Regions from separate parts of the Mesorhizobium sp. M0152 genome, predicted to be linked through region 1. Evidence: predicted binding sites of a transcription regulator. Region 1 holds the regulator's gene; the other holds the start of a gene.
What was found. Region 1 encodes LexA, which represses DNA repair genes until DNA is damaged. Its sites were predicted from a motif close to TGTTCNNNNTGTGTTCNG; they were not measured.
Positions count from the first base shown of each region.

Region 1 (9,635 bases):
GGAAAGCCCGTCGAGAATGGCCGTGGTCGCAGCCTCGGTCGAACGCTCCCTGTCGGTGTCCTCGATGCGCAGCAGCATCGTGCCGCCGGTGTGCTTCGCGTACAGCCAGTTGAACAGCGCCGTGCGCGCGCCTCCAATGTGGAGGTAGCCGGTGGGCGAAGGGGCAAAACGGGTGACGACCTTGTCGGACATGGAGCTCTCGGAAACCATCTGAAGCGGGGTGCGGTGCGCGGGCTTTCGCGCGTTGCGCGTTCATGTAGCATAGGGTGTCGAGGGCGCAAGGGGCAGACCCGATGGCTGGACGAGGCTGGAGCTCGGATCAGGGCGAGGATGCTGTTGCCGGCGTCAGCGAACGGTCCCTGTTTGCAACGCCCCAGCCTGTTCCGCTGCCGTCGTTATCGCCGCTCGTGCAGGCTCCCGGCAGGCAACCGTTGCCGGTGGATATCCCAGCGCCAATTCCGCCCACGGACGCCGGAAGGATTGTGCGCGTGCGCCGGCGGATCGGCCGGGTTTCACTGCCGCGCCTGCGCCGCGACATTGCAACGGCGGCGGCTCTGGAACTCGACCGCGGCATAGGTTTCCTATTGGTGCCGGTCTGTCTGGCGAGCGGAGCAATCGGCTATTTTTCGCTCGCGGCGGAGCCTGACCTTGCGAAACTTGTGGCGCTGGTCATGCTGACGGGGCTCCTAGCTCTGGTCTCGCGTTCCTGGCCCAAAACTCACCTGTGCCTCATGGCGGCGTTCCTGTGCGCGGCTGGCTTGCTTGCCGCGAAGGTCGAGACGTGGCGGACCGCGACCCGGATGCTGGGCTCCGAAATCTCGACGCAAGTGACAGGCCGTGTCGTTTCGGTCGACCGGATGGAGACTGGCCGCATCCGATTGACCATCGACGTGATGTCGACCGCCCGGCCGATACTGCGCTATGCGCCGGAGCGCGTCCGGCTGTCGGCACGCAAGATACCGGCCGAACTGACCGCCGGTTCCCTGGTCACCGGCTATGCCAAGCTGCTTCCGCCGACAGGCCCGGTGCGGCCGGACAGCTACGACTTCTCCTTCGACAGCTATTTCGCGGGCATCGGCGGCAGCGGGTTCTTTCTCGGCAATCCAAAAATCGTCGCCACAGGTGACGATGGCATGCCGCTGTCGGCCCGCCTTTCCTCGGCGGTGGAAACCGCCCGCGAAGGCATCGCCGATCACATCAGGGACATTGTCGGCGGTGCCGAAGGCGAGATCGCCGCGGCGCTGATCGTCGGCGTGCGCGCCGGCATTCCTGACGAAATCAACGAAGCGATGCGCCGTACTGGCATCTATCACATCATCTCCATTTCCGGACTGCACATGGCGCTGGTCGCAGGCACCATCATGGGCCTGCTGCGCGGCGTCTTTGCCCTGTTCCCGGATTTTTCAGCGCGTCGGCCGGTCAAGAAATACGCCGCCGTGGCGGCACTTTGCTCGATTGCCGCCTATCTTGTCATCTCGGGCGTCGTCGTTGCCGCCGAGCGCAGCTTCATCATGCTGGCGGTGATGCTGATCGCGGTGCTGTTCGATCGGGCGGCGCTGACCATGCGCAACCTGGCGATCTCGGCGATCGCCGTCATCGTGGTGTCGCCGCATGAAGTGGTCGGCCCGAGTTTCCAGATGTCTTTCGCCGCGACCGCCGCGCTGGTCGGCGCCTATGCCGGCTGGGCGGATCACCGTGCGGGAAAGACCAGACCGCCACCGCCGAAGCGATCCCTGCCGGGTTTCCTGACGCGAAAACTCCTGCTGGCGACCGGCGGACTTGCCATGACGTCGATCATCGCCGGCGGCGCCACGGCACTTTTCGCCATCTGGCATTTTCAGCGCGTGTCGCCGCTCAGCCTGTTCGCCAATCTGGCCATCATGCCGATCGTGACGCTCGTGATGTTCCTGGCCGTTGCCAGTGCACTGTTGATGCCGTTCGGGCTGGATGGGCCGTCCCTTTACCTGATGGGCAAGGGGTTGACTGTCATGATCGCCATATCAAGCTGGATTTCCGAGCGTTCGCCGGTCGATGCCGTCGGGCTGATTTCGCAGCAGTCGGTGCTGTTGGTGACCATTGCCCTCGTCATCGCGACAATGGCAACGACATGGCTGCGGCTTGGAGCACTTCCATTCGCGCTCGCCGGTCTGTTGATCGTCGGCGATACGCGCACGCCGGATGTGCTGATCTCGGAGGATGCGCGGCTGGTCGCACTGCCGATCGGCGGCGGCGAACTTGCGGTCAGTCGGGCACGCCCGAACGAATTCACCGTCGACAACTGGAAACGCGCCCTGACATCCGAAACCATCGTCGTGCCGGAAATCTTCACCGAAGGAGACGGCGAATTCGACATCGCCGATTCCATCGGGCTGCCGCCGGGATCACCTTTCTATTGCATATCAGGCGTCTGTCTCGCCAGGCACTCATCGGGTGCAATCATAGCGCATGTCGAAGACCGCAAGGATGCGTGGAAAGCCTGCGGTTTCGCCGACCTGATCGTCATCAATGATGCAACGGCATATGACCCCTGTCACAACCCGCTGGTGCTTGTCGTCACCAAGCGGCAACTCGCCCGCAAAGGCAGTGCGGCCGTCTTCTTCGACCGCCAATCGGCGATCGCACCAGCGACAATCAGCTTCGCCGTGGACAGCCCATACCGGCCTTGGCACACGCAACGCAAATTTTCACGCGAGGCGAGGGGGCTGCCGCCCTACAACAAACCCGACAAGCCAGCGGTAAAACCGCAGCCGCCTCAATAGCGTCTGATCAGCCCGACCAGCTTGCCTTGCACCTTGACCCTGTCTGGCCCGAAAATGCGCGTTTCATAGGCGGGATTGGCTGCCTCGAGAGCAATCGAAGCTCCCTTGCGGCGGAACCGTTTCAGCGTCGCTTCTTCTTCATCCACCAGCGCTACGATGATTTCGCCAGGGCTGGCCGTGTCGGCGTTGCGGATGATGACGGTATCGCCGTCGAAGATGCCGGCCTCGATCATCGAGTCGCCCTTGACCTCGAGCGCATAGTGTTCGCCACCCATGATCATGTCAGGCGGCACCGAGATCGAATGCGTCTGATGCTGTATGGCATCGATCGGCACACCGGCGGCGATACGGCCCATCACCGGGATCGATACCGCGGAAACCGCATCGTCGTCATTGCCAGCCGATGACATCCGCGATTGCGCCGGTTTGATCTGGCGGCCGAGGCTGCCTTGCCCAAGACTGCCCTGGATGACGCTTGGCGAGAATTTTTTTGCCGCATTGAGGCCCGGCGCGATCGAATCCGGCAGCCGCAGCACTTCCAGCGCCCGCGCCCGGTTGGGCAGCCGGCGAATAAAGCCGCGCTCCTCCAGCGCCGTGATCAGCCGATGGATACCGGACTTGGAAGCGAGATCGAGCGCTTCCTTCATCTCGTCGAAGGAGGGCGGAATGCCGCTTTCCTTGAGTCGTTCATGGATGAACATCAGCAGTTCATGTTGCTTGCGTGTCAGCATGGCGGCCCCCAAGACATTGAACAACGGGTTTGAATCAGAATCAGAAAAACAAACCCAGAACAAACACTATCTGTTCCAGTTGTGTTCCGCAACTGTTTAAAGTTTAATGAATTTGTTAAGGCTGCGGAAACGAAGTAGCCGCTCGCAACCGGCATCCCAAAGGCGCGGTCCTCCGTCGACGCGCGCTCGGGCCCATTGAAATTGTTTCGGTTAATGGCCCGTGGACCGATCGATCTCACTTTTGGCATAATCCCGCAAGCTGTGTTGCCGACAAATGCCGGGTGCGTTTCGGCGGGTCGAAAAACCTCCGTCGCTCGTGAACGAAACGAAGCCAAAATGCCAACTGCATGCCAGAAAGCGGCCGGGCACCGTAGGACGCGAAGGGCCGCCTTTTTGCTCGTTGCTTCCCGCTCGCTTGACGAAACCGTATAGGAGTATACGGTTTGCGCGGAGGAACATGAATGATCACGCCGAAGCAGGCAGCGCGCCGCGCACGGATAGAGCATGCCGCCTATGCGGTGCTCCGGGAAACCGGCTACAAAAGCGCGTCCCTGCTTGCCATCGCCAAGCGGGCATCGGCGTCGAACGAAACCCTCTACAACTGGTACGGCAACAAGCAGGTGCTGTTTCGATCCCTGATCGAAGCCAATGCGGGAGAGGCAAGGAAGCTGCTGGAGGACGCCCTTCACCAGGCTCGCGATCCCCTCGAAACCCTGGGCTTGCTAGGGCCGGTCTTGCTGACCCTGGTGACGGGCGACAAGGCGGTGGCGCTCAATCGTGCCGCAGCGGGCGACGTCAACGATACAGGCACGCTTGGCCAATCGATCGCGCAATTCGGCCGCAACACCATAATGCCGCTTGTTGGCGACCTGCTTCGAACCGCAAGTCGGGACGGCCTGATCGCCTGTGACGATCCTGCCGAAGCTGCCGACATCTATGTCCGTCTCTTGATCGGCGATCTTCAGGTTCGTCGGATTGTCGGGGTCCTGGAGGAACTGCCTGCGCCGGAAATCGAGCAAAGATCGAACAGGGCGCTCACCCTGTTCTTGCGCCTCTATGCGCCCGACAAGGGCGGCCGGTCTTCGCCAAACGCGGACAGGAGTACACGATGATGATCGCGGTTCCCTACCTGTCCGCCCTTCTGTCGCGCCTGCTGAGGAGCTTGGTTGCGACCTGACGCCTGATTTCAACCAGCCCTTGCCCCGGCCGCAGGCGCACTCTTTTCAACGAGGAACATCGTGACCATGAGCAAAATTCCCGATCTGGCAGCGATCGAGGCGATGGACGCCGCGGATTCGCTGCGTGCCATGCGCGATCGCTTCGTCTTGCCGGAAGGGGTGATCTACCTCGACGGCAATTCGTTGGGTGCTGCTTCTCCCGCCGTCTTCGAGGAACTGAACAAGGCCGCGACACAGGAATGGGCGCAGGATCTCATCCGTGCCTGGAACACCGCCGGCTGGTTCGACATGCCGGTCGAACTCGGCGACCAGCTCGGGCGGCTGATTGGCGCCGCGACCGGCCAGACGGTGGTCTGCGATACCACCTCGATCAACATCTACAAGGTGCTGCATGCCGCACTCGGCATGCGGCCGCACCGGTCGGTGATCGTCGCCGAGGGCGACAGCTTTCCGACCGATCTCTACATGGCGGAAGGCGTGGCCTCGACACGGCCGGGCACGGTGCTGCGGCTGGAAGGTGTCGATGCGCCTGATATCGAAGACCTGATCGACGAGCATGTCGCCGTCATCCTGGTCAATCACGTCAACTACAAGTCCGGCCAGTTGCGCGACATGGCAGCGCTGACGTGCAAGGCCCATCAGGTCGGCGCGCTCATCGTATGGGATCTCTGCCACACGGCAGGTGCCTTGCCGGTCGAACTCGACGGCGCGAATGCCGATTTCGCCATCGGCTGCACCTACAAATATCTCAATGGCGGTCCGGGCTCGCCGGCCTTCATCTACGCAGCCAAACGGCACCATGGTGATATCAGGCAGCCGCTCAGCGGCTGGTGGGGGCACGCCCGGCCGTTCGCCTTCGAACAGGGCTACGAGGCCGGCACCGGCATCCGCCGGTTCCTGTGCGGCACGCAGCCGGTGCTGTCGATGCGGGCGCTGAAGGGCGCGCTGGACCTGTGGAACGAGGTCGATATGGCGGCGGTGCGCAAGAAGAGCATCGCGCTGACCGATCTGTTCATCCAGCTTGTCGAGGCCGGGTGTGGCGCCTACGGCCTCGAACTCGAAAGCCCGCGCAACGGCAATGCGCGCGGCAGCCAGGTGTCGTTCATCCACCCACATGGCTACCAGGTGATGCGGGCCTTGATCGAGCGCGGCGTCATCGGCGATTTTCGCGCGCCCTCGACCATCCGCTTCGGTTTCACGCCGCTCTATGTCGGCTACAAGGACGTCTGGCAGGCTGTCGAGGTGCTGGAGGATATCCTGCGCACCGGCGCCTGGCAGGACGCGCGCTTCGCGGTCAAGACGGCGGTGACTTAACCCTTGTCGGCGAGCGGCATGGCACGTTCGGGCAAATCCGTGATCAAGTCTACTGCGGAGGCGATGTCACTCATGTGATCTGCGGTGAGCGTCAGCTTGGTCGACCTACCTTGGGCGTCGACAAGAGCATGGATTTTGGTTGTGAGGCCGCCTCGGGAACGACCGAGGCAATGATCTTGCCCCTCTTTTGCCGGGTAGCAGCGGCTTGATCCCCCGCCATTCAAGGTCAGTCAGGTTCATGGTGAGCCCTGAATCAGAATCCGGCGCGATGTGAAGCAGCCGTCGGCAAACGACCTATCTCCGTCGTTCCAAGCTCACTGACGGCTTCCCGAAAGCCGCCGCTCCTGGCACACTCAACTGTCGGCGTAGTCGGGCCGCTTCCTTCCCGTCCGCTTAGAGTCCTATAGAGGCGTAAGCTGCCTTTGATGTAGTGAGCGCAATACTGGAAAGCGGCATCTCCTGCGGACGAGTGCCTTGGCATGCGTAGTGTCTTTATCGAGCCGATGTGGCAGAGCCTCAATGCGAGCGCGTTAACCTCGGCAACAGCACACAAGATGGCTATTGTCCGGTGCCGCTAACAAGGATGCTGATAGCGTCAGAGCGAAGCCGATCCACTTTAGCCAAGCCGGCAGACTGACGTCGACTGTCACTGCTGCTCAGCTCGCATAAAAATTGAACGGAGAATGGGTGCAGGTGAAACAGCAATCAACGCAGCAATATCCGTCGGCAGCAGTCAAGCAACTTAGAAATGCATTGGCAGGTGCGATTTCCGATTTCAGCGCCAACGAGGTGCCGTCCCTCTGCAGTCGTCTTGTGCTACGGGACGGGGATCGAGAGGAGTCATTCAAAAGCAAATTTAAATATGCGGAAAAACGTCTACTCGAGAAATCTGCAGCAGAGTTGATCCCGATCGCCCAGCGACTCCTCGAAGAAGTGGACGCCTATGACTTATCGGAGGCGCTGGCCAAGCTTCAGGAAACCGGACAAGAAAGGGTTTCTGAGCTCACGCGTCGCCGCATCATGGCATTATTCAACAAGGGGTCCTACAGTACCGAGTTCGACGACATCCATTTCATCCGCCGCGTGTGGCCGACGCATCGAATGTCTTCCGTCTTCGAGAATGCCTCGTCGGAACAAACTTTGGATGACGATCTCTTCAATGCACTTGTCAGGAACAACGACTGGGACAACCGGGAGACGTTGGAAGCGATTGGCTATCTGACCTGCTCGCAAAGGCAGCTCTTCCGATTTTTGGAAGAGGTCACCAGCCCCCTGACACAATCACCCAATGCCCAGACCGAACTCGCCACAGCGATCAATAAACACCTTCGCCACGACGGCTATCGCCTGTTCATTGCTCGGCGGCTGTCAGGAAGCCCGGTATACGAGGTGCAGCCCGCCGCTCTCGGCAGCCCGTCAGACGATGGGATATCGCAGGCGTTGGTCGACTTCGAGCCTGACACGGTGGCCGCGCGGTGGACACAGGCTCTCGATCGTAGAGACACCGATCCTCAGGGCGCGATCACGCTGGCGAGGACCTTGCTCGAGGACGTTTGCAAGTGGATCATCGTCGAAGCGGGGAAGACATATGAGGAAAAGGACGACCTGCCCGTGCTGTATCGGAAACTAGCCAAGATATTGAATCTGGCTCCTGATGCCCACACGGAACCTGTGTTTAAGCAGATTCTCGGAAGCTGCCAATCGGTGGTCGAATCCTTGGGATCGCTGCGCAACAAGATTGGTGACGCGCACAGTCCAGGTCCGAAAAGGGTAAAGCCCGCCGCTCGCCATGCGCAGCTAGCCGTCAATCTGTCCGGCACGATGGCGACATTTCTAGTTTCGACATGGGCGGCAAAGGCAGGTAGTCCCTAGCTCGCCGCCCATTTCTTCAGCTCATGGACCGCGGTTGCGATTTGTCGGCCTTCGTTCGGCCCACCCTTATGGATGATGCCGACGACATTCCCGCCGGCACCCAGTATCGGACCCCCTGACATGCCCTGACTGAGTTCTTGGGATACCTCGACTCGATCGATCGCGCTCTTCCGAGGCAGAGACGTCACTGTTCCAATCCGAATGTTGAGACGGTCCCCGGGCCCGTATCCAGGATAGCCGTAAGCCGTGACGTCATCACCAACATCTGCTGCGACCGTCGCCGCTTCCATCTCGAAGAACTCATTCGGATGTATGGCGTGGTCAAGGATCGCTAGGTCGTGATGTTCGGATCGCTTGCGGACCGATACCCTCTTTTGGTTGGACGGCGTGCTCGGATGATAGACGAGCAGATCTTCAGGATCCTCCACGCAATGTGCTGCCGTGATGAGCCCAACACCACTCAGAAAAAAGGCGGTACCCTGCTCTCCTCCATTCCCAGAATGTTCGACGATCCAAACCGACCGATCCCGTTGCTCGCTCTCGGTTGGTGTGATCTTCACAGGATGATCCGCGAAGCTCCGATTGTAGCGTAAAGCCAACGACCGAACGACTGGGTCCGCCAGCCCCTTCAAATGGACGACGTATGCGATTTTTCCGCGAATGTGAGACCCGATATCTCCTTTGCCGCCTTTAGCAGAATGCCTTGCTTGGGAGGCTTTCAGCCCATGTTTCTCTATCGAGTTAAGCTTTGCTCGGATGTCGCGGACGTAACGGCGATCAACATTCAGCCCAGAATTGATCTTCACGCCGGTCACGATACGCCGTGAGTTTCGGTCGGCGTAGTGAACCTTGTGCGGATTGACCGTGAAGCCGTTGCTTTGAATGGCCGCACGCAAGGCGGCCGAGAGCAAGTCGGGGGAGAACCTTCCGACCGCTGGCGGTCCGGCTTCGAAAAGGGGAGCAGGAGGCTGATAACCTGAGAAAGTGATATCGTCCGCGTACCGGGTGTAGATTGCTCTCGCGGTCTTTGCGATACGCAGAAGCTCCGTATCGAGGCGATAGCAGATCATGTTCGACAGCACTGGGCTCGTCGGGGCACCCTGGGGAAGATGGCCGTCATAACATGCCAGTCTCGCCGCGATCTCGGCAACCCGACGATCAAGGCCGACGGACGTCAGCAGGCCAACGATCCGGTTCTCGGTGATCGTCGGAAAGAAGTCCTGGAGGTCAAGGTTCAGTACAAAGCGTCGCGCTCCATGAGCCTCAGCATTTGTTTTGACGGATCGATCGATCACGAAGCCATGAACCGGGTTTCGCACTCGATAAATCTGGTCCAATAGAGGCGCGAGCTTACGCTGCAGAATCTTGAGTCGACGGTCCGGCGCGCAGATCAGACGTGTCTTTCCACGCCCTTTCGCGATCGAGAACTGTCGATACATCTTGCGGCGGTACCACCATATCTTCTTCAGCTCGGGAGGGCTGATTCCTAGATGTGCGAGCAGCGTCGCCTCATCGCTGAACTCGGCAGGGATATCGATGGGATAGAGCTTGCCGAAAATTCGAGCAGCCGACGGCACGGGGCCCCCCTTCCAATCACGCCGCTCACCATAGGTATTCGGCGGGCAAGATGTGTCGAGACGTTTGCTCTTAGGCCGCAGTTGCACAGCCCGTATGCGAAGAGTGACCCCGTCCAGCTTGCTTACCAGCGGCGCCCCTGTTGATCTATGCTTCCTGGCATATGTCCACTGGAAATACCGATACTTTCACCGCCGTCTTCTCTG
Region 1 is NZ_JAMYTH010000001.1:180,452-190,086, forward strand. It holds gene gltX (glutamate--tRNA ligase) at 1-192, opposite strand, end outside; gene NKJ26_RS00870 (ComEC/Rec2 family competence protein) at 294-2,759, shown strand; gene lexA (transcriptional repressor LexA) at 2,753-3,490, opposite strand; gene NKJ26_RS00880 (TetR/AcrR family transcriptional regulator) at 3,952-4,602, shown strand; gene kynU (kynureninase) at 4,735-5,982, shown strand; gene NKJ26_RS00895 (abortive infection family protein) at 6,670-7,854, shown strand; gene NKJ26_RS00900 (trypsin-like peptidase domain-containing protein) at 7,851-9,431, opposite strand.

Region 2 (9,635 bases), on a different contig from region 1:
AAGTAACATTCTGGAAGTTACAGACCGGTAACACCCTAGTCAAGAGGTGGCCGAGGGATTTTTGGAAACGAAAGGAGATCATGATGACAGACGGCGTCGTGGAGCGCTCGCGTCCCCGGGATCGGATCCTGGAAACGGCGCGTGACATGTTCCACAAGCACGGCATCAAGGGCGTCGGCGTCGACGCCATCACCGAGGCTGCCGGCACGAACAAGATGACGCTCTACCGTCATTTCGAATCCAAGGACGAACTGATTGTCGAATGCCTCCGCGCCACCGCTTGCAAGGCGGGCGCGATGTGGGACGCATTCGAGGCCGAGTATCCGGGCGACAAGCTGGCGCAACTCCATGCCTGGGTTCGCAAGGCGGCCGACATGCTCAACGCCGACGGCCGCGGCTGCGACATGGCCAATGCCGCTGCCGAACTGACTGAGCCGGATCATCCGGCCAGGCGGGTGATCAAGGAGCTTAAGGAAGCCCAGCGCGAACATCTGGTCGCGCTCTGCCGCGGTGCCGGCATCGGGCAGGCTGAACTTCTCGCCGATACGCTGTCGCTGCTGCTTGAAGGTGCGCGTGTCAGTGTGCAGACCGTCGGCGCCGAGGGCCCCAGCGCGCAATTCGTTCGTATGGCGGAAGGATTGATCCTGTCCTTCAGGGGCTCTGCGGCTGGTTGAAGTCTCCTGCGGCGGCCGACGTCCCGTCGATCATATGACCGCTGACGTCCCGGTGCGCCCTGGCCGGGAATTGCTGCTGGCCGAAACGAAAAAAGCCCGCTGCCGGGAGGAGGTGGCAGCGGGCTCGATTTCGAATGTGGTGCGGGAGGAGGTGCACCCCACTCAGCGCCGGCATCGCATCTGGGAGGAGTAGATGGCCGACAACCAGAAACTACGAGTTGCCCAATGATTCGGCAATCATGAATCGTGCATAGCAGCTGTGCAGATTCGCCGTGACGCCCGCGAAAGTTGTGCGGTGTGACCGGAAAAGCTCACGTCCAGGGCCGCCAATCACTGCACCGGAACGTTTTCCCTGAAGATCAGTCGTGGTTCGATGAACTTCCGCGTCAGATACGGCGCCGATGAGGCGATCGAGCCGAGCAGGCGGATGACCGACTGCTCGGCGATAAGCCTGGCATTCTGGTCGATGACGACATCGGCGAGGTCATCGACCAGGTAACCGCGCGTTTCGCGTGTCAGGTCGTGGCAGATGAACACCGGCTTGCGGTTGGGCCTGGCTTCCCGGATTGCTTTGGCAACGCCCGAGCGTCCGGCTCCGACGCAATAGATGCCCAGCAGTTCCGGCTCGTCGTGCAGCGCCTTCATGGTCTCGGCATAGCTGACGTCGGGCTCGTCGTTGATGTCGACCGCGCTCGATATGACCAGGTTGGGAAATTCTTCGCCCAGCACCGAGCGGAAACCCATTTCGCGTTCCTCATGGCCACGGTACGAGCGTGATCCGACCACCATTGCCAGATGGCCCTCGCGGCCGCCGAGAAAGCGGCCCATCAACAATGCCGCCGTCCGTCCGGCCACCCGGTTGTCGATGCCGACATAGGCCGAGCGCGGCGCCGCCGGAATGTCCGACACCAGCGTCACCAGGCGGATGCCGGCATCGACGACGTCGCGCAGGATGTTGCGGGTGCGTGGATGGTCGATGGCGATGACACCGACGCCGTTGACATTGAGCGAAAGGTTTTCGACGGCGCTCTGCAGCGCGTTTGGCGAGATGCCGGCAAGATTGTGGATCCGGCACGAGGCGACGAGCGGCAGCCGCGCGGCATAGTCCTGGATATGTCCGGCCAGATCGCGCATGAAGGCATTGCTGCCGATCGGCAGCAGGAACTCGAGATGTGCCGGCCGCGAGGGAAGCGTCACCTGGTCGGCCACCGGCAGGTAGCCGAGCTGCTTGGCGGCCTCCATGACGCGCTGCCTGTTGGCCGCGCTGGCGCCCGCCCGGTTGTTGAGCACCCTGTCGACCGTTGCGGTCGACAGTCCGCAACTCCTGGCGATGTCGGAGACGGTTGCCTTCATGCCGCGACCCTATGCGCTGAAGTGATGCCGCGCCGGACAAGCGATGCGCCGCAGGCGATGCGATCCGAGGCGACCGATGATTGCGCCCGGACGCGCATTCGGCCAATTTCACGCAAGGGCTTTCGCCCGTGCTCAGTGCGACGGCTTGCCGTCGGCGATGGCATCGCGGATTTCCTTGTCCGACATGCCGGTGATGATCCGCTCGACTTCCGCCACGCTGGTCGTCTTCGGATCGATAGCGTCGGCGACCACCTTTCCCCTGCGCATGACGACGATGCGGTCGACCACCTGGAAGACATGATGGATGTTGTGGGCGATGAAGATGCAGGAATGGCCGGAATCGCGGGCGCTGCGCACGAAACTCAGCACGCCCTGTGTTTCGGCGACCCCAAGGTTGTTGGTTGGTTCGTCGAGGATGATGAGGTCGCTGTCGAAATGCATGGCGCGCGCGATCGCCACCGCCTGGCGCTCGCCGCCGGATAGCGAACCGATCGGCGTCGTCGGCGGAATGTTTTTCGAGATGCCGACCTGCTTGAGCAGGTCGCGGGCAACGACGTTCATGGCCTCCTGGTCCATGCGGTTGAGGAAGCGCGGCGGCTTGATCGGTTCGCGTCCCAGGAACAGATTGCGGGCGATCGACAGCTGCGTGACCAGCGCCGAGTCCTGGTAGATCGTCTCGATGCCGTGGGCGATGGCGTCGCTGGTGTTGCGCAAGCTCACCTTCTTGCCGCGGATGAAGATCTCGCCGCTGGTCAGCGGCACCGCGCCGGACAGCACCTTGATCAGCGTCGACTTGCCTGCGCCATTGTCGCCGAGCAGGCCGACGATCTCCCTTTCATTGACGTGGAAATTGGCGTCCACCAGCGCCTGTACGCGGCCATAGGACTTGCGGATGTTCTGCATGCGGATCAGTGGCTCGGCCATGGTTCAAGTCCCCGCCTGATGCCGGCGTTCCAGCCATGAATGCAGCGCCATCATGCCAAGGATGATCGCGCCGATGAAGATGTTGTAGGCAAGGCCGGGCACGCCGATCAGCACGATGCCGTTGCGCATTACGCGCAGGATGAGGATGCCGAGCACGGTGCCGATGATGGTGCCGCGCCCGCCGGTCAGTGCCGTGCCGCCGATCACCACCATGGCGATGACTTCGAGCTCGTAGCCGGTGCCGCTGTTGGGGTTGGCGGCGGACGTGCGCAGCGAGGAGATGACGCCGGCGAGCGAGGCCATGACCGATGACAGGATGAACAGGCCGATCTTGACCCGGCTGACGTTGACGCCGCGGGCGCGCGCCGCGCCGGGATTGCCGCCCGCCGCCTGTATCCAGTTGCCGGTGCGGCTTTGCGTCAGCACATAGCCCAGCGCGATCGCCGCGGCGATGAACCAGAACAGCGACATGTAGATGCGGAACGGCCCGATGAAAAAGTCGCCGACCAGCGCTTCCGCCAGCCAGCTGCCTTCCGCGCTCCAGGTGCGCTGCGGAAAACCGTCGGTGACGAACAGCGCGGTGCCGCGCACTACAAGCAGCATTCCGAGCGTCACCAGGAAGGACGGGATCTTGAGCTGCGTCACGAACCAGCCATTGACCAGCCCGATGAAGGCGGCGACCAGCAGCGCGACGATGAAGGCCACTTCCAGCGAGGTGAGGCCGCTGTTGAACAGCGTCCACATCAGCACCGGCGAGAAGCCGAACAGCGAGCCGACGGAAAGATCGAATTCGCCTGACGTCATCAGCAACGTCATCGCCAGCGCGATCAGGCCGAGTTCGACCGTGAACGCCAGCGTGTTGGAAATGTTCTGCGGTGACAGGAAGTCGTGATTGAAGCCCCAGAAAACGGCGATCTCGACGATGAGCAGCACGAACGGCCCGAATTCCGGACGCGCGATCAGAAGTTGGGGGAGCGAGCGATTTTCCACTGGCAATCCGCGACAGGGTTGGAACGGGCCGGGATCGCCACCGCATCGGGCGGGTCGCGGCGTAGGGAAGATGCCGGGCGCCGTGCCGGAAACGGCGCGGCGCCAGGGATCGCGGGTTACTTGCCGGACAGGATCTTGTCGTAGACCTCGGCGGTGTCCTTTTCGTACAGCGCGCCGGTGATGACGTTGAAGCCCGGAGGAATACCGCTGGCGGCCATGTTGGCCAGCGAAAGCGCCACATAGCTGGTCGCCTGTGGATCCTGCCACTGGCCGGCATTGACGTAGCCGTTCAGCACTTCCTGGGTTGTGTCGAGCGAATTGCCCCAGCCGACGACCGGAATTTCGCCCGGCTTGATACCGACCTGGTCGAACACCCGCTTGATCGAGCCGGTGACGAGGTCGCCGAGACCGATGATCGCCTTGACCTTGGCCTTGTTGGCGGTGAGGTAGTCGACCATGCGGTTGATCACCTCGGCCTGGTCGAGCGTCGCTTCGGTCACTTCATAGGTGATGCCGAGCGGCTCGAAGACGCTCTTGATGCCTTCCTCTTCCTGGACGCCATAGGTGGCGCCGGGGATCTCGACCGGCATCCAGACGAAATCGCCCTTCTTCACCAGGCCCTTGTCGACCAGATATTGCGCCCAGTGCTTGCCGAAGGTGACGTTGTCGCCGCCGACATAGGCGTTGAAATTAGCCTTGGGATCGGGCGTGTTGAAGTTGATGATCGGGACGTTCGCCGCGCGGGCTTCCTTGACGATCTCGACAAGGCTGCCCGGATCGGGGCTCGTGGTGACGATGCCATCGGCCTTGGCGGAGAGGGCGGCGCGGACCGCTTCCTGCTGCGAGGCCACATCGCCATTGTGGAACGAGGTGTTGACGGTGTTGCCGGTGTCCTTGGCCCATTGCTTGGCGCCGGCCAGGAAGTAGGTCCAGACCGGGTCGGCCGGGCCGCCATGCGAAATCCAGTAGAATGTCTTGGCCTGCGCCGCTGCCGGAATGACCGTCAGCGCCACCAGCAGGCCGAATAGAACCACTCTTAGCCGTGTCAGCATTTGATTTCCTCCCATTTTGAAGATGATCAGTCCGGATCCACCTCTTGTTCCGGCAAGAACCGGATCGCGCCTCCTTCGCCAGCACCGGTTGGATGCGTCAGAGCATCCTCTTTTCCGGCGGATGGCAAGCCTCCATCTGCAGATGTAGTTGGCGCCTGACGAGGCGCCATCAGCGGTCCCATCAGATTGCATCAGTTCAGGTGATTTTTTCCGAGCCGACGGATGATTGGCGCGGAAGCTCAGCCGAGCGGATCGCCTTCGGCATGCTTGCTCGAGCCAGGCCCGGTCAGATGAGGTCGGCCTGCGCCAGCTCGCGCATCAGATGACTGGCGCCGTAGGTCCAGTGCGGGCAGTCTGGCGACAGCCGCACCCGGTTGACCAGCGCGCCGAACTTCTCCGACGAGATGGTGACGATGTCGCCGACCTTGTGGGTGAAGCCCTTGCCCTTCTCGCCACGGTCTTTCGACGGCACGAACATGGTGCCGAGATAGAGCGCCAGCCCGTCCGGATACTGATGGTGGGCACCCATGGCGGCGGCGACCAGTTCCTCCGGCGAGCGGCTGATCTCGGCCATCGAACTCGCGCCCTCCAGCGAGAACCCGTCCTCGCCCTCGACCTTCAGGCGAACGACCGCCCGTTTCACGTCATCGATCGAGAAGGTGTCGTCGAACAGGCGGATGAAGGGACCGAGCGAGGCCGAGGCATTGTTGTCCTTGGCTTTGCCGAGCAGCAGCGCCGAACGCCCTTCGACGTCGCGCAGATTGACGTCGTTGCCGATGGTGGCGCCGACGATCCTGCCGCTGCTGGCGGCGATCATGGCGATCTCGGGCTCCGGATTGTTCCAGGTCGACACCGGGTGCAGGCCGACATCGGCGCCGAAGCCGACCGAGGCCATGGGCTGGCATTTGGTGAAGATCTCTGCGTCGGGGCCGATGCCCACTTCCAGATATTGCGACCAGGCGCCGCGTGCGATGAGCTTGGCCTTGATCTCCATCGCCTCGGGCGAACCGGGCTTCAGTTTCGACAGATCATGGCCGATCAGCCCGGCAATGTCGGCGCGGATGGCATCGGCCTTCTCGGCCGAACCACGCGCCTGCTCCTCGATCACGCGTTCCAGCAGGCTGACGACGAAGGTAACGCCCGACGCCTTGACCGCCTGTAGGTCGACAGGAGACAGGAGGTAGGGTTTTGCCGGATCGCGCGTGGCCTGGAAACTGTTGGCCGCGATGGCGTCGAGCCACCCGATCGGTCTGCCCTTCGCCGAGCGCACATGCCCCGCCGGATCGGTCATCTCGCAAATATCACGCACGGTCGGTGCCGTGCTCGACGTGATGTCGAAGACCGTGCCGTCACGCACCGTGATCACCAGCGGGTACGAGGCGCCGCTGCTCCTGGCTCGGCCGACAAAAAGTCCCTCGGCGGGCAGCTGCGTCGGGTTCGTCATGGCGTTCGGTCCTCTGATCATCGAAAATGCGGCTTGCCGGATCGACGCGGCACTTTCACCGGATTCCTGTCAAAGGTCTATCCCGTATGTGGTGATCCAGGCGCCACCGCCGCCGAGAGCCGGCATCTCGCCGACAAACATGGCGATGCGTGCATGGGTGCCGAAGCGCCGGCGCTTGTAGTATTTTTGGCTTGCATTTGTTCTTGTTTTGTTCTATAACTCGCGACCTGATTCAATTTGCCGGATGGGATCGGTCATGAGTGGACAACCTGCATTTGGAACCGCGAAGAACGGCCAGGCCTTTTTCCGCTGGGAACAGGCCGGGAAGCATTTCCACCGCCTGTTCTTTGCCATCCTCGTCGGCAGTGCGATTGCTGGTCGTCTCGCGCGAAAGGCCATGGCCTGGAACCGTGAGTTCGGATTGCAAGGCTGGCTGGTTCCGGAAAACCACATCCACATCTCGCTTGTCGGCCTCGGCGACCAAGAGGAGTATCCGCAAGAGCTGGTGGAGACCGCCTGTCATATCGGATCGATGATCGTTGCGAAGCCCTTCGAGGTTTCGTTCGATCGCTTGTCGGCTTTTGGCGGTGGTGCGCTGGTCCTGCGCGGCAGCGATGGCAATCCGGCGCTGCAAAAGTTCTGGCGTGATCTGACGGCGGTGATCTCGGACAGCCCGTTGAAACCCTTTCTCACCAGGTCCATCGAACCGCATGTTACGTTGCTTCGTGACGAGGTGGGCGTTCCCAGGATTCGCGAGCGGTCGATCGATCCGGTCGGCTGGACTGTCCGCGATTTTGTACTCATCCACAGTCTCACTGGGAAGGGTGCCTACAAGCATCCCGGACGCTGGCAACTGACCGGCCAGGACGATGCACTGCCCGCCATGTGAGCGCCTGGAATCGTCCTCACATGCGCCGCGCGGTCCATCATCCTGACATGATATGTCAGCTACCAACCGGAACGACGATGGCAGGCAGCGGGCTGTTCCCTATTTGCAATAAGATCCGAACAGGAGGAACACATGACCATCGCGGATATTGCCAAGCATTTCACCGAACTTCTCAAGCAGGGCGACAACGAAAGTGCTGCCGAGAAATACAATGCCGACGACATCGTCAGCTACGAAGCGATGGAGGGGCCGATGGCCGTCTGCCGTGGCAAGGACGCCGTCAAGCAGAAAGGCCAGTGGTGGCAGGAAAACAACGAGGTCCATGGCGGCTCCGTCGAGGGCCCTTATGTCAACGGCGACCAGTTCGCTGTGCGCTTCACATTTGACATAACGCCCAAGGCCGCGGGCCAGCGTGTCACCATGGACGAGGTTGGCCTGTACACGGTCAAAAACGGCAAGATTGCCGAAGAGCGCTTCTATTATTGAGGCCGAAATCGCGCTCGGCGTTCGGCACATTTCGCCGCATCCTCCAGGACCAGGCGGCCAGGATCGTCTCCTGGCCGCGCTCCGACCCGATGCACGTCCGTGCCCCCCGCCATTGAAGAAACTCATCTCTTGATGGTTTTGGCGGGCCGCTGGCAAAGCGTGCGGGGCATCCTTAATCTGCGGTCGGATTCGAAATCCGAAAGGCCCCTGTTTTGACGATCACCATGTACGGAATCACCACCTGCGACACGATCAGGAAGGCACGCGTCTGGCTGGAAGGCCATGACGTCGCCTATCGTTTTCACGATTACCGGGCAGAGGGGCTGGATGCCGAGCGGCTGGATGGCTGGGTCGGCGAGGTTGGCTGGGAAATCCTGCTCAACAAGGCGAGCACGACGTTCCGCGAACTGGCGGACAAGGACAAGCAGGGCCTGGACGTAAAGAAGGCCAAGACGCTGATGCTGGCCCAGCCGACGATGATCAAACGCCCGGTGCTGGAGGTCGGCGACCGGATTCTCGTCGGCTTCAAGCCGGATGCTTATGAGGCGGCGGTGGGCGGGAAGTAGAACAACACTCCGTACGCTGCGTTCCTTCGCGCCCCCCTCTGTCCTGCCGGACATCTCCCCCACGAGGGGGGAGATTGGCCGTCACCCCGGCTTTCGCGAAATCGCCAACGTCGCAGGAGCGAGCGGAGCACCGAAGCTGCCGATCTCCCCCCAAGTGGGGGAGATCGGCAGGACAGAGGGGGGCGCTGTCCCGCCAGCGTTCGAAAGTACCAGAAGAGCATCACCGCCCGCGCATATACCCCATCAGCGCCACTGCATTGTTGCGCGTTTCGTCGTGGGCGCCGTAGAGCAGCGTCACCTTGCCTTCGCCGAGCAGGCCACGCAGTTGCGCCACCGCCTCGCCATTCCTATCCAGCTCGGCTGCATACCGCTTCTGAAACTCCGCCCAGCGCCCGGGCTCATGCCCGAACCATTTGCGCAACTCGTCGCTCGGCGCGATCTCTTTCAGCCACAGCGTCAGCGCGGCATCTTCTTTGCGGATACCGCGCGGCCAGATGCGGTCGACCAGCACCCGCTGGCCGTCCGCCTTTTCGGGCGCTTCGTAGATGCGCTTCACCGCGATATCGAAGGCCACCAAGCCCTCCTCGGGAGCGATCCGCTCAGACCCACTCGCCCTTGCGCATGACGGGCACGCGGCTGCCGTCCTTGTGAACGCCGTCTATGTCGATCCTGTCCGAACCGATCATCCAGTCGATATGGATGAAGCTCTTGTTGCCGCCGCGCGCGGCGATCTCGTCCTGGCTGAGCGACGCACCGTCGACGAAGCACTTCGAATAGCATTGTCCGAGCGCAATGTGGCAGGCGGCGTTTTCGTCGAACAGCGTGTTGAAGAACAAAAGGCCGCTCGCCGAGATCGGCGAGGAATGCGGCACCAGCGCAACTTCGCCGAGCCGCCGCGAACCCTCGTCGGTATCCAGCACCTTCTTCAGCACATCCTCGCCCTTCGAAGCCTTTGCCTCGACGATCCTGCCTTCTTCGAAACGCACCGAGATGTCGTCGATCAGCGTGCCCTGGTAGGACAGCGGCTTGGTCGAGGAGACATGGCCCTCGACCCGCCTTGCGTGCGGCGTGGTGAAGACTTCCTCGGTCGGGATGTTGGGATTGCAGGTGATGCCGTTCTTGGCGGTCGAGGCGCCGCCCATCCATTCATGGCCGTCCGCCAGCCCGACCGTCAGGTCGGTGCCTGGGCCGGTGAAGTGCAGCGCGTGGAAATTATGGCTGTTGAGCCATTCGGTGCGGCCGCGCAGCGCTGCATTA
Region 2 is NZ_JAMYTH010000007.1:203,440-213,074, forward strand. It holds gene NKJ26_RS10570 (TetR/AcrR family transcriptional regulator) at 84-674, shown strand; gene NKJ26_RS10575 (LacI family DNA-binding transcriptional regulator) at 1,005-2,027, opposite strand; gene NKJ26_RS10580 (ATP-binding cassette domain-containing protein) at 2,160-2,951, opposite strand; gene NKJ26_RS10585 (ABC transporter permease) at 2,955-3,941, opposite strand; gene NKJ26_RS10590 (substrate-binding domain-containing protein) at 4,058-4,993, opposite strand; gene NKJ26_RS10595 (fumarylacetoacetate hydrolase family protein) at 5,280-6,437, opposite strand; gene NKJ26_RS10600 (2'-5' RNA ligase family protein) at 6,682-7,326, shown strand; gene NKJ26_RS10605 (SnoaL-like domain-containing protein) at 7,459-7,812, shown strand; gene NKJ26_RS10610 (ArsC family reductase) at 8,037-8,378, shown strand; gene NKJ26_RS10615 (DUF488 domain-containing protein) at 8,599-8,952, opposite strand; gene NKJ26_RS10620 (aminopeptidase) at 8,978-9,635, opposite strand, start outside.
Region 2: a site for LexA is predicted at 6,636-6,653, ahead of NKJ26_RS10600 (2'-5' RNA ligase family protein). Genes of this name have one in related genera too.